2 regions of the Alteromonas sp. S015 genome follow, and region 2 is predicted to be linked to the other one. Evidence: predicted binding sites of a transcription regulator. Region 2 holds the regulator's gene; the other holds the start of a gene.

Region 1 (8,388 bases), on a different contig from region 2:
CTTTCCGCACGTTATATTTATGAACACTTGTTTACGTCTCACCTTTATTTCGAAGATACTTCAGAAAAAGGTAAAACGCCTCAGTTTTTTAATCTAGTACGCTCGCGCACTCCGCCAGGACAAACGTTAGATATTATTGCTACTCGCAGACCCTTCGACGATCCCGAGGTCGAGCGCGTTTATTATCGATTGCAGCCTGTGCATTCCACGATTGTGAGCAAAACACATCAGGCTTACGCCATTAACAAGGATCTTTTAGATAAATGGCAAACTTGGTTTGTTGACGCCGACTTTTCTGTAGAAACATTGCCATCATACAAACCCCAGGTGGCGGCCAACCCATTAACGGCCTTTACCTTATTGCCAGTAGAAAGTCGTTATCGATTTATGCTTGAGCGCGCGCAAAACACCATTATGGGTTATATCAAAGGTCCCGTGTGCAGAGGCCAAGTCGCGCTAAACGTGATTAACGATCGATTCTGGGTGTTCTTTGTCGACCCAGACATTGCTGCATCTGAAAAAGTGAATGCTTTTTACACTGTTCAAAGGGAAAACCTTCACCTTCCGGCTGAAAAAGATAGCTCAGCCCTTGCGGTAAACTGGGTTAAATACGCAAAGCGCCAAGGCGACTATATGCGTGCAAGATCGGCCTTTTTAAACAGTGAATTTGAAGACGGAGCGCACCTGAATTTGTCGAGCATTTGGGATGGCGACGGCGGTAATACCAATGCCAGCTTGACTGTATTTCGTCATTTCGATAACGCCACTGTAGCGAAAGGAATGATTGGCAAGCCGACCAAAACGGCATGGGTGATTGACTATGCCTTGTTAGAGCGTATTCACTATTTGCTTGTTGCTGGCTTTGATGTTTACGGCAATTATGGCCATCAGTTATTGACCCGTTTATATATGGATTTCTTACGCATGGAAGGTGAATCGAACTTCCTTAATCTACTTCCTCCAACTACCCGCCATGACCTTCTTGACGATTGGTATCAAAACGCAAGCCCTGAACTTACCGATTATTTGGAAGGTGATATCAACAGTTTCGAACAACCTTCTGGCATAGCGTTCGAAACAGATAATCCTCAACAAGAACTTTATCAATTGTTATCGCAATACTTGGCTAAGGTTCAACCGAATGCCTCAACTTACAATAAACGTTTGCTATCAGCTGAACAGCTCGAAGCATTAGAGCGCTTAGATTCACTTCCTGCTCAACAAGCGACGTTGATGCCCGAAACTACCATGATTGTGATTCAAGACGACAAAAACCCAGACAACATTGATGTATTCACTGCCCTTAGAAATAGCGCGCATTACAATGTAAATAGCCTATTTGAAGAAGAGGAAAACAGGGAGCCTTCTAAAGATTCAATCACGCTAGTTCATGGTTTGTTGGGCAGTTACCCTGACGCATTCTGGTATATCAATACCTCAGAGATAACGTCTTCGATTGAGAAGCTTAAATCCATTAAAAGCGAAGCCGATTACAAAGCCCTGCTCGACGATGTTGGCATGCGCCGAACCAACCCTGATTTTTGGGCGTTTAGTGATAAATTAATGCAATGGTCTAGCGAGCGCTATCCTATTGAAGGCGGTCTTCTCGACTATAATCGCCTGGAAGATCGCTAAACCTTTTGTTGTGTAGCGTTTTACGCTTTTCTTTTGCAAAAAACCTGTGCTAATGTCCAACCATTGGAAATGAAAGGACATTAGCATTCCATGCCCTATCAAACCGTTGCTTTAATTGGAAAACCTCAGCACGCTGCAACTCACGACAGCCTGAACATTCTTGCCGAATATTTATTGGCAAAAGGCTGTAAATTATTGGTTGAAGAAAGTATTGCTGAAGAGCTTGAAACCGAGAACTTTAAAAGCTGTAACCTTGTCACTATTGGCAAAGAGGCTGACCTTGCCGTTGTGGTAGGCGGTGACGGCAGTATGCTTGGTGCTGCGCGTGTGCTTGCTCGTTTTGACATTCATGTTGTCGGCGTAAACCGAGGGAACCTCGGCTTTTTAACAGATATCCACCCCGATGATATTGTTCAACAACTTGACCTTATCTTTAACGGTGAATGCGTGGTAGAAGAGCGCTTCTTACTTGAAGTAGAAGTTTATCGACACGAAAAGCTTAAAAGTAACAACTCTGCTGTAAACGAAGTGGTGCTTCACCACGGTAAAGTTGCCCATATGATGGAATTTGAAATTTATATCGATGAGCAATTTGTATTCAGCCAGCGCAGTGACGGGTTAATAGTGGCCACACCCACAGGTTCAACGGCTTACTCTCTATCAGCAGGCGGCCCTATTATAATGCCTAAGCTAGATGCGCTTACGTTAGTCCCCATGTTTCCTCACACTCTGAGCAGCCGGCCAATTGTTGTTGATGCTGACAGTCAGGTATCGATGAAAGTATCAAAGGTAAACAGTGACTCGTTACAAGTGAGTTGCGATAGCCATATTGTTCTGCCCGTACTACCTGGCGATGAAATTCGCATAAGCAAGAGCGTAGACAAGCTCTATCTTGTTCACCCCAAAGGCTACAGTTACTTCAATGTACTTCGTAAAAAGTTAGGTTGGGGTAGTAAACTTTATTAACCCAACCTGCTCCATTTAGTTAGTTACACGTGCATTTATTACATAAGCCTGTAGCATTTTCTTATTCGCTACAGGATTGAAAAATAAAGATTTTTTAATCTTCTCTAATTTCCTCAACGAAAACCAAGACTTATAGAAATATAAGATTTCGGCATACCTGTTGCACCTATTACAACAAGTCGTCAGCACAAGGCCTTTGTTATTTGGCCTAAATGATGTTTCGCATCTCGCTGACTTGTTTGCATTCAATAGGAGATATCATGAGTAACACCAATATCAAATTTACAGCCCCTGGAATGGATAACGATGCAGCTGCCAAAACAATTAAGGTATTGGATCAGCGATTGGTTGCACTATTAGATTTACAGTTAACGCTGAAACACATTCATTGGAATGTAGTAGGCCCGAATTTTATCGGTGTGCATGAGATGTTGGATCCGCAGGTAGATGCGGTACGCGAAATGACCGACACCATTGCCGAACGTATCGCAACATTAGGTGGCGTACCAAAAGGCACGCCTAAAGCCATTGTTGAAGGTCGCAGCTGGAGCGATTATGAGCTGGGTAAAGGCTTAGTACTTGACCACCTTAAAGCGCTGGATGCAGTGTATGATGGTGTAAACGGTGACCATAGAAAAGCGCTTGAGCTCTTAGGTGAGATTGACCCAGTATCGGAAGATATGGTTACCGGTCAACTAGCCGATTTAGAACAGTTCCAATGGTTCGTGCGTGCGCACATTGAATCTGGTAGCGGCGAGCTGCAGCAATAGAATATGACTAATGTGTTTGCAGATTGCAATCCGAACTATCTGCAATAGATTAGAGTTGTAATGTTAGGGAGAGCTTCGGCTCTCCTCTTTACTGTTTGTCTAACTAAAACCAAAGGTAATTAGAACGGCAAACTACTCAGCATATATTCAAGAATTCGATTTACTATCATAGGAGCACTTCACTACTGTACTTTCAACCTACACAGCCTCTTTAAATTACCCCTCCAAGTCGAATGCAAATATAGGTTACTCATAACTCACCTTTACAATAAAAAATCTATGCAATTGATTTCATGTAATTTATTATCGACACCAGTTATTTTTAGATAAATATTTTGCGACTTAACTTTACACAACAAAAATACTGTATATATTATCAGTTACTGTATATATCATCATGTTCAACTTTTTCGAGTGTGGTTATGTTAGCGCATCTTTCTATTTCTAATTTTGCTGTTGTAAAACAATTATCAGTTCAACTGGAAAACGGCTTAACTGCTATAACCGGTGAAACCGGTGCAGGTAAATCCATTGCTATTGATGCTTTAAGCTTGTGCTTAGGCGAGCGCGCTGATGCCAATGCGGTGCGAAAAGGTAGTTCAAAAGCAGAGATCATTGCTCACTTTTCTTTAAACGGAAATACATTAGCTAAAGCCTTTCTCGACGAACACGAGCTCACCTCAGACGAAGATGAAAATAGCTGCTTTATTCGCAGAGTTATTTCAAAAGAAGGCCGTTCAAAAGCTTTTATCAACGGTATTCCCGCTTCACTTCAGCAGCTTAAAGGCTTAGGCCAGTTTTTGTTGGCTATTCACGGTCAAAATACCCACCTACAGTTGCTGAAAGAAGACCATCAAAGGGAATTAGTTGATGGTTACGCAAAGCACGAAGAACTGTTAGCGCAAGTGAGAGAAACCTACTCTCTTTGGCGCGATAAACAGCGCACGTTAAAGGCGCTTCAAGAACAAGCCCAGCAGCGTGAAGACAGAATTCAGCTGTTAACTTATCAGGTTCAAGAACTTGATGAATTCGCCATTGAAGAGGGTGAATTTGAAGAGTTAGAAATAGAGCACAAACGCCTGAGTAACGGGCAAAGCCTTTTAGAGCAAGCACAGACCAGCGTATACAATTTATATGAAAGCGATGAAGGCAACGCACTGTCAGTTATACAAAGCAGTATTGAACGTTTAGGCGAATTAGAGGCGCACGACGCTAGTTTAACGCCAATCATTGCAATGCTTAATGATGCAGCAATTCAAGTAGAAGAAGCGGCAGGAGAGCTACGTAGCTACTGCGACCACTTAGAGATCGATCCACTTCGCTTACAGCAAGTTGAGGCGCGCTATGCGAAGGCGATGGAACTTGCCCGTAAACATACTGTGATGCCAGAAGGACTTTATCAGCATCACCAAGAGCTAGCCGCCGAATTCAATGCTTTATCGGAACAGGAAACACTGTTAGGTACGCTTGAAGGCGAAGTAGAAGAAGCACGAGCAACGTATTTAACCGCGACCAAAGCGCTTTCTGAGAGCAGGCAACGTGCTGCTGGTAAGCTAAGCGAAGATATTGAAGTGCAAATTCGCCAAATGAATATGCCCCACGCAAAAGTGGATATTCAGATTCAATACGACGAACTTAAGAAGCTGGTGAGCACAGGTCTAGATACCGTAGAATTTAAAGTGTCTACCAACCCTGGTCAAGATGCAGACAAATTAGAAAAAGTCGTATCAGGTGGTGAACTTTCTCGTATAGGACTGGCTATTCAGGTTATCGCGAGCGGCCATCACGCTACCCCTACTATGATTTTCGATGAAGTCGATACGGGCATTAGCGGCCCAACAGCATCAATCGTTGGCGGGCTTTTACGTAAATTAGGTAAACAATCGCAAGTAATGTGTGTTACCCATCTACCTCAAGTAGCGGCACAGGCACATAATCAATTGTTTGTTACCAAGCTTACCGACGGGGAAAGTACTGAAACCCAGATGTTGGCGCTGACTAAGCAAGACAGGATCGATGAGCTTGCAAGACTATTAGCCGGTGATAAAGTAACCAAATCGGCGCTAGCGAATGCAAAAGAACTGCTTAAAAGCGCAGCATCGAACTAAAATGCAGTTGATTGGTCATAGTTGTCAATGTAGCATGCTTTCGCGCTTGCAATAAAACAGTCTCGAAATTCGCTTTAGCGAAGTTCATTGACACTAACAAAGGCAATACTGGACAAATTAACGCATGAAGTTGCAACACCTATTAGTAATTCTTGGTATCACACTAACATCAACCGCTTGCTCGAACTGGATTTATCGAATCGACGTTCCTCAAGGAAACTTCCTTGATCAAAGAGATGTGGAAAAGCTGCGCGTTGGAATGACAAAAGAACAAGTTATTTATGTACTAGGTAACCCTGTTGTTCAAGACTCATTCGACGATGACACTTGGTACTACGTTTACGATATGAAACGCGGTATGAAAAAGCGTGGTGAAGATTTTCAAAAGCAAATGGTGATTAACTTTGTAGACAACAAAGTGACAACGGTTGAAGGTGACTTCGAGTTATCTGAAGACTTCAATACACCGCTTGATAACTAATTTTGTCTAAAAGGTAGCGTTTCTCGCTACCTTTTTTGTTTCTAATACCCTTCATAAAAACGTCTGTTTTTTTAGAGATATATCGCTTACCTACTTGAGGTTTATATGGAACATAGTTTTTGGCACAGTAAATGGCAAAAGAACGAGATTGGATTTCACGAACCTGAAGGGAATGCACTTTTAGTAAAGTATGCGTCTTTTCTGTTTGGCGACGATAGTCCTAGCACATCTTTAAAGCGCATTTTTGTACCACTATGTGGAAAGACCCGTGATATTGGTTGGTTACTGGCTCAAGGTTGTGAAGTGGTTGGTGCTGAGCTAAGCGAAGTGGCTATTATACAGCTGTTTGAAGAGCTAGGTGTAGAGCCTACCGTTACCACTACTTCCAACGGTAAAATTTACGCTAAAGACGGTTTAACCATTTACGTAGGTGATATCTTTAAACTTACATCAAGCGACTTAGGCAATGTTTCGGGGGTCTACGATAGAGCAGCTTTAGTTGCATTGCCCAGTCCCCTTCGCGAGCAATACGCTGCACACCTAATTGCTATTACTCAATGCGCCCCTCTGCTAATCATTTCATTCGAGTATGACCAGAATGAAATGGCCGGCCCTCCATTTAGCGTAAACGAAAAAACCGTTGACGCTCTTTATTCAGTGGACTACAACATTCAAAGATTAGAGCGCTCGGTGCTTGAAGGCGGTTTGAAAGGCAAGGTAGACGCTGATAATTTGGTATTTGCACTAACGGCGAAGTAGACTTTTTAAGATTTGTTGCCAATACAAAGCGTTGAAATGGTTGCTTTATAGTTTGCGTTTTAGCGCTGATTAACAGCGACACTTAAGCTATTAATACCCACACCAGCTAATGCGACTTGCTTAAATAAATGACTAGAGGCCAAGCAGTGCCTCTATGCCAAACAATATCGCACCTATCAACGCGCCTACAATCGTGCCGTTTATGCGAACTTTTTGAAGGTCGCGACCAATATTGAGTTCCACCTGCTCCGCCATCTCACGCTCATCCCAGCTATTGATGGTGTCGCGTATGTGACGGGTTAGAAATTCAGCCAACTCAGGCGCCATATATTTAGCCGCTTCTCCAATGTGTTTATTGAACGCTTTTGCTAGCTCACTGTCTTGCGTTAACGTGGTACCCAAATCGTTTAAAAGGCTCGACACCTTTGTTTCCGCTTTACCATTTTGCTGTTCAAGAGACGTTAAAAGCCATTGATGAAACTTGGCCCATGATTGCTGAACATACGCGTTTAACGCTGGGTCATTAATAATTTTTTCCCGATAGCTGTTTACCTTTTTCTCCATTAACGGGCTGTGCTGTAGTTCGTAGAGGAATTCGTGTACTTGCTCATCAAATGCATGGCGAATGGGGTGATGCTCATCTTCGTATACATCTTCCAAAATACTTGAAACCGCTTTAACAGCAATGAGTGCCCCCTGCTCGCTTAGCCAACTAGACGGCAATAGCTTTTCAATACGACTGTATTCGTTTTTTAGCCAGACTACTAACGTATCTGCTATGTAGATTTGGGTTTCTGGCTCTGCAAGCAGTGAGGCCAATTTCCCTAACACCCTATCAAGCACTACCTGATGCTGGCGCTCTTTCGTAACGGCGCTTAACGAGGTTGCCATCAATTGCCTAAGATCAAGTTGGTTAATGCCCTTCTGTGCGGTTTTAGCGATAAACGTTTTCACAGGTTTGTCATCGAGCACGCGAAGAACGCCTGCAAAAGCATCGCATAGAAAGCGACTTAAACGGGTAGCGTTTCTATCTTGTGACAACCACCTTCCCGCGCCCTTTGCAGGGTCGCTGTCCCGAATTAGCTTCTCTATTGCTTCAGGATGAAAGAACTTTTCCTTAACGAACAATGACAGGTTATTAGCAATAACAGACTTGTTACTAGCCACGATATTGGTGTGCGGAATGGGGTACTTCGCTGGAATTGGCTTAAATAATGCCGTCACTGCAAACCAATCAGCTAGACCACCGATGAGCGCCGCCTCACTAGCCATCTTAATAAGCCCCAACCACCATACTCCTTGCAAGTTTGGATAAAACTTGGGAAGTAAAACCGTTAAAACAAATACACTTGCGGCAAAAATCAAACAGGCCAATGCAAGCCTTTTAGCCTTATTCAATTGCGTGTACTTGTCCTGCATAAACTACTCCGTTTAAATTACTCGTTTACCATCTTGGTCTATAAGTGGTGAGCCGTCTTCTTTAGCAAAAGGGCCTTGTGGCCATACAGGCAAAATATCCAGTACAGCTTCACTTGGCCGGCATAATTTCACTGTTTCTTTCGCGTTATTCGAATAGGAATTACCTTCAACTCTCCCAAGAGGTAAAGAAACTGCTTTTTCGTGTTCACCTTCGGGAATGCAAACAATAGGCCTATTCACTAAAACGGGA
Region 2 (8,388 bases):
TCCTGTCCATTTAGGCAGCCAGTAATACACGGCCGCCATAATAGAAAAGACTGCGCCTGTTACCAGAACATAGTGGAAATGCGCTACAACGAAATACGTATCGTGATATTGGAAGTCTACAGGGGTGATCGCCAACATTAGCCCCGACAACCCACCAATAGTGAACAGTACAATGAAGGCAATAGCGAACATCATTGGCATTTCAAAGCTTAGTGAACCGCGCCACATGGTCGCTACCCAGTTAAACACTTTTACCCCAGTCGGCACCGAGATAAGCATGGTGGCAAACATGAAAAACATTTCCATGTACACCGGCATGCCCGTAGTGAACATGTGGTGAGCCCACACGACAAAAGAGAGCAGCGCAATCGACGCCGTAGCGTAAACCATAGACGCGTAACCAAAAAGTTGTTTTCTAGAAAAGGTAGGTACAATTTGCGAGATAATGCCAAAAGCGGGCAAGATCATAATGTATACTTCAGGGTGACCGAAGAACCAGAAAATATGCTGGAACATAACAGGATCGCCGCCACCAGCAGCATCAAAAAAGCTTGTACCAAAGAACTTGTCGGTTAACACCATGGTGACCGCACCCGCGAGCACCGGCATAACAGCAATAAGTAAAAATGCTGTGATAAGCCACGTCCAAACAAACAGTGGCATTTTCATCCAGGTCATGCCTGGCGCACGCATGTTAAAGATGGTCACAATTACGTTGATTGCCCCCATGATGGATGAAATACCCATTATGTGAACGGAGAATACGAATAATGCAGTCGAATCGCCGCTATAGGTTGTTGAAAGTGGCGCGTAGAAAGTCCAACCGAAAGCTGGGCCGCCACCTTCCATAAAGAGCGAGCTAAGCAGAATCAAAAAAGCGCCGGGTAAAATCCAGAAGCTCCAGTTGTTCATGCGCGGCAACGCCATGTCGGGCGCGCCAATCATCATTGGAATTAGCCAGTTCGCAAGCCCAGTAAAGGCGGGCATTACTGCGCCAAATACCATGATAAGCCCGTGTACTGTGGTCATTTGGTTAAAGAAGTTTGGATCTACTATCTGTAAGCCAGGTTGGAATAGTTCCGCCCGGATCACCATGGCCATTGCACCGCCAACCAAAAACATTATGAAAGCAAACCACAGATACAGTGTGCCTATGTCTTTATGGTTAGTGGTAAACAACCAGCGCGTTATGCCTTTAGGAATATGGTCGTGGTGTTCATGATCATCATGCACGTGACCGCCATGTACTTGAGCACGGTGAGGCGCAGAGGTATCTGTCGATATAACTTCAGTTGCTTTGCTCATTGTCTGCTCCTAATTTCCGTTTGCCACTGCGTTGACATCTTTCGCTTGAACCATATCGCCAGTGTTGTTGCCCCAGGCGTTGCGCTCGTAAGTGACAACCGCAGCAATTTCTTTAAGACTAAGCATTTTGCTAAACGCCTGCATTGCCGTACCCGCCTTACCGTGAAGTACAATATCAATGTGGCCTTGCTGGTCTTCCAATGCCATTTTGCTACCTTTTAGGGCTGGGAATACGCCAGGTAGACCTTCGCCATTAGGCATATGGCACGCTGCACACGTTGTGTTGTAAACACGCTCGCCAACTTTCATGAGTTCATCCATAGACATATTCATAGAAAGCAGACGCTGCTCTTCTTCTTTTGCTTTACGAACAATTTCTTCTTGTTCGCCCATCCACTTGTCAAACTCAGCGGGCTCTTTGGCAATCACCACAACTGGCATATAGCCATGGTCTTTGCCACAAAGCTCTGCGCACTGCCCGCGATAAATACCAGGTTCATTCACCTTGGCCCAAGACTCGTTAATAAAACCGGGGTTCGCATCTTTTTTCACGGCAAAGTCAGGAACCCACCAAGAGTGGATAACGTCGTCAGAGGTAATAAGAAAACGTACTTTTTTACCTGTAGGAATGACTAATGGGCGGTCAACTTCCAGTAAGTAGTTGTCTGTTTTTTGGAATTTGTTCTCAATTTGCTCGCGTTGAGTGGCGAGCAAAGAATAAAACTCTACGTCGCTATCCATATACTTATAGTGCCATTTCCACTGAGAGCCCGTGACTAACACAGTCATGTCAGGCTCAGACGTATCTTCCATCGCGATAAGGGTGTTCGCTGCTGGCACAGCCATAAAGATAAGGATAAGAAAAGGAATAACGGTCCAAGCAATTTCTACTTTCACGTTCTCGTGAAAATTGGCTGGCTTCGCGCCGCGAGACTTTCTGTGCAAATACATTGAGGCGAACATAACCCCAAATACTACAACGGCGATGCCAACGCATATAAAGAACATCAGCATATGAAGATCGTAAACCTGCCCACTGATGTCAGTAGCACCGCGTCTTAAGTTAAGTGAAGAAGCTTCTTCACTGGCTTCTTGCGCGAAAAGCAAAGGAGAAATTAGCAAAAATGGTATACTCAAACACCATTTTGCGAAGACGGTCGTTAATTGTTTCACTCAGCACCTCCGTAATGGCTAGGCCAAAACGCTGATAAGTTTGCGCGATGTCCTACCAAATGGTTTGCGAACGATTGACCCACCACTTCAACTTGTAAAACAAATTTAGGGTCATTGTTATTATTTTGTTAATCTTTGTATAAGAATTGCGCAATAATGCCGTGCCGTCTAGTCTTTTCTGTTAAAAATTTAACGAAGCGTTCAATTTTTAATCATTTCATATGGCAGCCATACGTTACGTTTTGAATAGATGTGGAGTGAGACACATGTTGGGAATGGGTAAAATCAAACGCACATTTTGAACAACACGCTAGGAATTACGCGCACTCATTTGAATGTAAAATCAACGACTAACACGCTAGCAATAATTATTTTCAAACAAACCTTAAAATAATAAATGCGTATACAGTCGTTCATTCACAGCCAGAATAACCTTGATATGTCACGTAGTGTTTATTCTGTGTTTCAAGGTTAGAAAACTCAATAAGCGACCCTAACTTAATAAAACCGACAGAAATATAGGAACAAAAGGCATAAAAAAAGCGGCTAGTGTGCCGCTTTTCGTTGAAGTAGCTAAAACCTTACATCCAGTCTGCGTTTCTTATAACACCGACTGCTATACCTTCAATAGCAAAAGGCTCGTTGGCAAGGTCAACCCTTATAGGTGCAAATTCTTCGTTTTCGGCATGAAGTAATACTTCGCGACCGCGTTTCTCTAAACGCTTTACCGTAACGTCTTCGTCCACGCGCGCCACAACGACTTGGCCATTGTGCACATCTGTGGTCCGATGCACAGCAAGAAGATCACCATCTAAAATACCAATATCTTTCATACTCATGCCGTTAACACGCAGCAAGAAGTCAGCTTGAGGTTGGAACAGAGCAGGGTCAACCTTATAGTGCGACTCTACGTGCTCCTGTGCCAAAATTGGCTCACCCGCTGCTACACGTCCAATTAACGGCAGACCTTCTTCTTCTGGAATGTCGTTATCAAGGGGGATATTCAGTTTAATACCCCGTGAGGTACCCGGCAAAATTTCAATTACGCCTTTACGCGCCAATGCTTTCAAATGTTCTTCTGCAGCATTGGCAGAGCGAAAACCAAGCTGACGCGCAATTTCTGCGCGAGTAGGCGGCATTCCCGTTTCTTGCATGGTTGTTTTGATAAGTTCTAAAACTTCAGTTTGTCGAGCTGTGAGTGGGCGCATAAAAGACCTGTCTGTTCATACAGTTCCTGTAAGTATATACACCTAAAAACAAATAACAAGTAGTAAACCTTGAGAGAGAAGCGTTGGGTGGTTTTGACACGCTTTATTTTTGATTAGGAATGTAGCAAATTCGTAACACCATTATCACGAAACCGACATGCACAACGCTTAGCGTAATTTTGGGCTGATGTTAATTACCCTACAGGTAAACCTTAATTCATTAATTACAATGCAAAATTTATGATATTAACTAAAAAAATATTCCCAATATTTGTCGGCGCTCTATTGTTACCAGCGTGTGATGACGACTCGGTAGAAGTGGTCGAGGTAGAGAAGCAGGTGGTTGTCGAAAACACAGTAACCGTAGTTGAAACAGTTGAAGTGCCTGTAATTGTTCAGGTACCCGCAGGACAGGCCGCGAATTTACAGATAGGCGCGCGCCCCTCTTTTCTCGCAGAAGACATAGATGATGGAGAGCTGAAAAGTGCACTACAACAATGTAGTGAAGGCCCTTTTTATAGAACAGATTTTTCAATTGGGCACCGTGGTGCGTCGCTACAGTTCCCAGAGCACACAAAAGAAGCATATGAATCAGCGGCAAAACTTGGTGCTGGGATAGCAACCTTAAGCGCTCGTCACTCTAGAATAACTTGATTTCGACCATTCTTTTTCGCCGTATATAGCAGTTTATCGGCCTTGGAAAGCAATCCACTAAAGTCAACGTTCAAACTGTCCTCAGCAAAGACTGCTCCGATGCTTATCGTTACGGATATCGTGTCTGTTTTGTATTTTACTTCTGTTTTTTCAACAGCCTCTCGAAGTTTGTTAAAGCGTCTTTCTTCGTCTTTTTTGTTGTCGGAAATTGCCACTATCGCAAACTCTTCGCCCCCAAGACGAGAAACAATATCTGGCTCCACATAATATTCTTCTATGAGGTGGGCTACTGAAATTAATGCTTGGTCTCCTGCATCATGTCCATAAGTGTCATTAACTTCCTTAAAGTGGTCTATATCGATTACTGCTACGCTTACTCTATTACTTTGTGTAGAAAGCTGATGACATTTATCAACAAATGCTCGCCGATTAAACAGCCCCGTCAGCGAATCAGTCATGGCCAGCTTTCGCAACTTCTCTTCAGCTATTGCGCGTGCATCCTCTAGTTCTACTGCATAGAAAAGCCCCGCTAGTGCATCTAATAGAGGCTGTAAAAACTTTGCATCCTCAATGGTGTAGGGCTCAAATTTATTGGCTAAACCAATCATGCCCACCACTCTATCTTTGACCTTAATCGGCAGCCCTAAAAATCGACTAATGCGAGGATGGCCTTTCGGCACTCCTTTTGAGTTTGGATGACTCCCTGAAGTATTACTTATCGTAACTTCACCGGTTAAAATTGTGGTACCGAAAAGGTTATCAAAGCTATCGAAATACAAGTTTCGCTTTTTGTACTCGTTATATTGCGTGAAGCTGCTGGTGTCCCACACTATTTCCGAAATCGCGTGAATAAACAGCCTCGATGCATTACCTTCAGCTTTCATTTGCCCTACAAACGCAAACTGACTATCTGAAATATCAATAAGCTCGGACAATACGGTTTGGCAGGCCATGGTTAGATCATTATTTTGGAGGTAGGAAGCGCGGGTTTTGTTAATAAACTGTAGAAGCTGGGTTTTCTTTCTCTCATGAAGTTCGCTTTCCATTCTTTGCGTAATGTCGCGATGAATGCCGGCAAGTCGAATAGCCTTACCCATACTGTCAGATTCGACGGTTTTTCCATAACTTTCAACCCACACCCATGAGCCGTTAGTATGTTTCATGCGAAAAGTCGTATTAAAAACTTTGCTCTTACCAGTAATGTGCTCATTTAATTGCTTTTCTACTTTTACATAGTCCGCAGGGTGAATTAACTGTCTGAAAAAGCGAGAGCTGGTGTCATAGTACTCATATTCAAGACCGACGATGTCACACCAACGTTTATTGACTTGGTTTACATCAGCGGCCAAGTTCCAATCCCACGTACCCAATTCAGAGGCCTCCAATAAGAGCCGCATGCGCTGGTTTGTTTTATTAAGTTTGTCCTCCACATATTTCTGGTCGCTAGTGTCAAATAAAAACGCTTGAACCGAGTAGAGCATACCGTCTTCTCGGAAACTGGCAGTAGAGATCATACTTACCCAAATGGTCCGCGTGGGCGTTGCTATTTGAAGCCTACAGGTATGGGTTTCTACGCCTTCCATGTGCGCCTGCATGGCAAATGTAAAATCGCTCTCAGCGTCTTCTGTTAATACGTCGCTAAATTCTACAGTGCCGCTAAGTAAATCATGCGCTGCTATACCCAGAACACGCTCGCTGTTTTTAGAGATATGAACCAATTTTAGCGACGTTGTATTTCGCCATGTCGCCAGCACAATAGGAGATTTTTCAATTAAGCCATGCTCACGCTTTAGTACTTCATGCTCCTTTGAGAGAGAAATGTGTTGGCTGACAAGCGCGCCAATTCTATTCAGGACTTCTAGAAATTGTTCATCGATTTCTCGGGGGACAGTATCGATTAAACATACAGCACCGATAACCTGACCATTAATTTCAATTGGTGTTCCTGCATAAAAGCAGATGTGTGGTTCACCTGTCACCAGTGGATTATTTAGAAATCTGGCGTCTTCACGGGCATTGTTAATGACGAATTGTTTACGCTCTTGCACAACATGACCACAGAACCCATGCTCTCTGCTTACTTTATTAAGTGATGTTCCAAATCGCGCTTTAAATACTTCATCAAATTCCCCCACAATGCCAATTAGGGCAATAGGCATTTTGTATGCGCCTGCTAACAAGACCATAAGGTCGTTGAGATCTAATGGTACCTCATTGTTGAGTATAAACTCGTCAATTATCTTTAGGCGATTTTTATCATCCACTGCTACTTGCCCACAACTGTTAACTTTTATAAAAGTAGTAACTGACTTCGCTTATCGCAATATGAATAATGCTAATGTCGCATTACCAATCGTTTAGACAAGCTCTCGTCTAACCAACACTAACCTGAAGAAGAGACACTGATATTCTTGAACTTCCAGCTCAGCATGGAGTCAGTACAGCATGAAAAGCGACGATATTGGCTTGTCGCGAGATTGTGATGCGATTGTGTTACACTTCCCCCGTTTTTTATTCATAGGATTACATAATTCATGTCGTGGATGCGAAAAGCCCTTCTGTCGGTATTTCATTATCCTGTTAAGTTACTGGTCAAAGCACACAGTATTCCAGTTAACGTTGAAACCGAATTAGGGATAGATAAAAACAAACCTATTGTTTATTTACTTCCCGCAAACTCTGTGACAGATCAGCTTGCATTGAGAATGTCGACTGAGGCACTAGGTTTACCAAGTCCAACAGATACGCTCACACTGGCAGGGCGAGAATACTCTTCGACGCTGTTTTTACGTAAAACCCAGCCTCTTTTTCGCTCATCAGCCAAAGATACGGGAATTGAAGAGGTCTTCACTGACCTTTTTCACTTGCATAGAGATCATGAAAACCTCGATCTACAGGTGGTTCCGGTTTACGTGACGTGGGGCCGAGCTCCAGGGCGTGGTAACCCAGGGTTAAGCGATTTAATTGCTGATAAAGCCGCTCCAAGTTGGCTGCGTAAACTTTTTATCGTGCTTTTTTTAGGGCGTGATAACTTTATCAATTATTCTAAAGCGGTATCAGCACGCGCGATGTCAAATCAGCATGGTAGCGATCAAAGCATTGCGCATAAGCTTGTACGAGTAGCAAGTACTCACTTTCAGCGTAAGCGTCAGAGTATGACGGGCCCAACATTGCTAGAGCGTCAAGAACTTAATAATAGCGTTCTGGGCTCAGATGCAGTGCGTCGAGCCATAGCTGAAGAGTCGAGGAGCAAAAAAGTTTCTCATGAAAAAGCAAAGGAAACGGCGCAGAGTTATATCACAGAAATCGCTGCAGATTATCGTGAGGGTCTTATCCGCTTTGGCGACAGACTGCTGACGCGTATTTGGAACAAAATCTATAACGGCATTAGTGTAGGCCACGCCGACCGCATACGCGAGCTGGCTGCCAATGGTCATGAAATCATTTATGTACCGTGCCATCGCAGTCACATGGACTACTTGTTATTGACCTACGTGATTTATCACGAAGGTATGGTGACGCCGCATATTGCAGCGGGTATCAATCTTAACTTTTGGCCTGTAGGCAAAGTATTCCGCCGTGGAGGTGCGTTCTTCCTGCGCCGAAGTTTTGCGGGTAATAAGCTATACACCGCTGTTTTCAGGGAATACTTGGAACTGCTGTTTAACAAGGGTTATTCGGTAAAATACTACCCTGAAGGTGGCCGTAGCCGTACTGGCCGTTTAATACCGCCTAAAACCGGTATGTTGGCTATGACTATTCAGGCTATGCTTAAAGGCGTTAATCGCCCCGTTAGCATTGTGCCTGTTTACATCGGCTATGAGAACGTAATGGAAGTGAAGAGCTATTTGAACGAACTCAAGGGCTCTAAGAAGAAAAAAGAATCTAACCTCCAAGTGTTTTCAGCTATTCGCAAACTCAAGAATTATGGTCACGGTTACGTAAACTTTGGAGAACCCATTGCACTTAATCAATTCCTTGAAAGTCACGTGCCAAATTGGCGAGATTGTCGCGACGCCGAGCCAGAGAAAAAACCCGCTTGGTTAAC

The links. The regulator LexA, encoded in region 2, represses DNA repair genes until DNA is damaged. The targets are predictions, from matches to a motif close to TACTGTATNNNNATACAGTA.
Region 1: the regulator LexA is predicted to act here: its motif matches at 3,734-3,753, upstream of recN (DNA repair protein RecN).

What each region holds. Positions count from the first base shown of each region.
Region 1 is NZ_JAZETO010000001.1:548,572-556,959, forward strand. It holds gene V7R42_RS02315 (fatty acid cis/trans isomerase) at 1-1,635, shown strand, start outside; gene nadK (NAD(+) kinase) at 1,726-2,601, shown strand; gene dps (DNA starvation/stationary phase protection protein Dps) at 2,862-3,371, shown strand; gene recN (DNA repair protein RecN) at 3,794-5,479, shown strand; gene V7R42_RS02335 (outer membrane protein assembly factor BamE) at 5,604-5,960, shown strand; gene tmpT (thiopurine S-methyltransferase) at 6,066-6,719, shown strand; gene V7R42_RS02345 (DUF445 domain-containing protein) at 6,852-8,138, opposite strand; gene V7R42_RS02350 (arsenate reductase family protein) at 8,151-8,388, opposite strand, start outside.
Region 2 is NZ_JAZETO010000003.1:138,612-146,999, reverse strand. It holds gene ctaD (cytochrome c oxidase subunit I) at 1-1,305, opposite strand, end outside; gene coxB (cytochrome c oxidase subunit II) at 1,315-2,478, opposite strand; gene lexA (transcriptional repressor LexA) at 3,060-3,686, opposite strand; gene V7R42_RS07060 (hypothetical protein) at 3,927-4,340, shown strand; gene V7R42_RS07055 (sensor domain-containing diguanylate cyclase) at 4,322-6,604, opposite strand; gene plsB (glycerol-3-phosphate 1-O-acyltransferase PlsB) at 6,875-8,388, shown strand, end outside.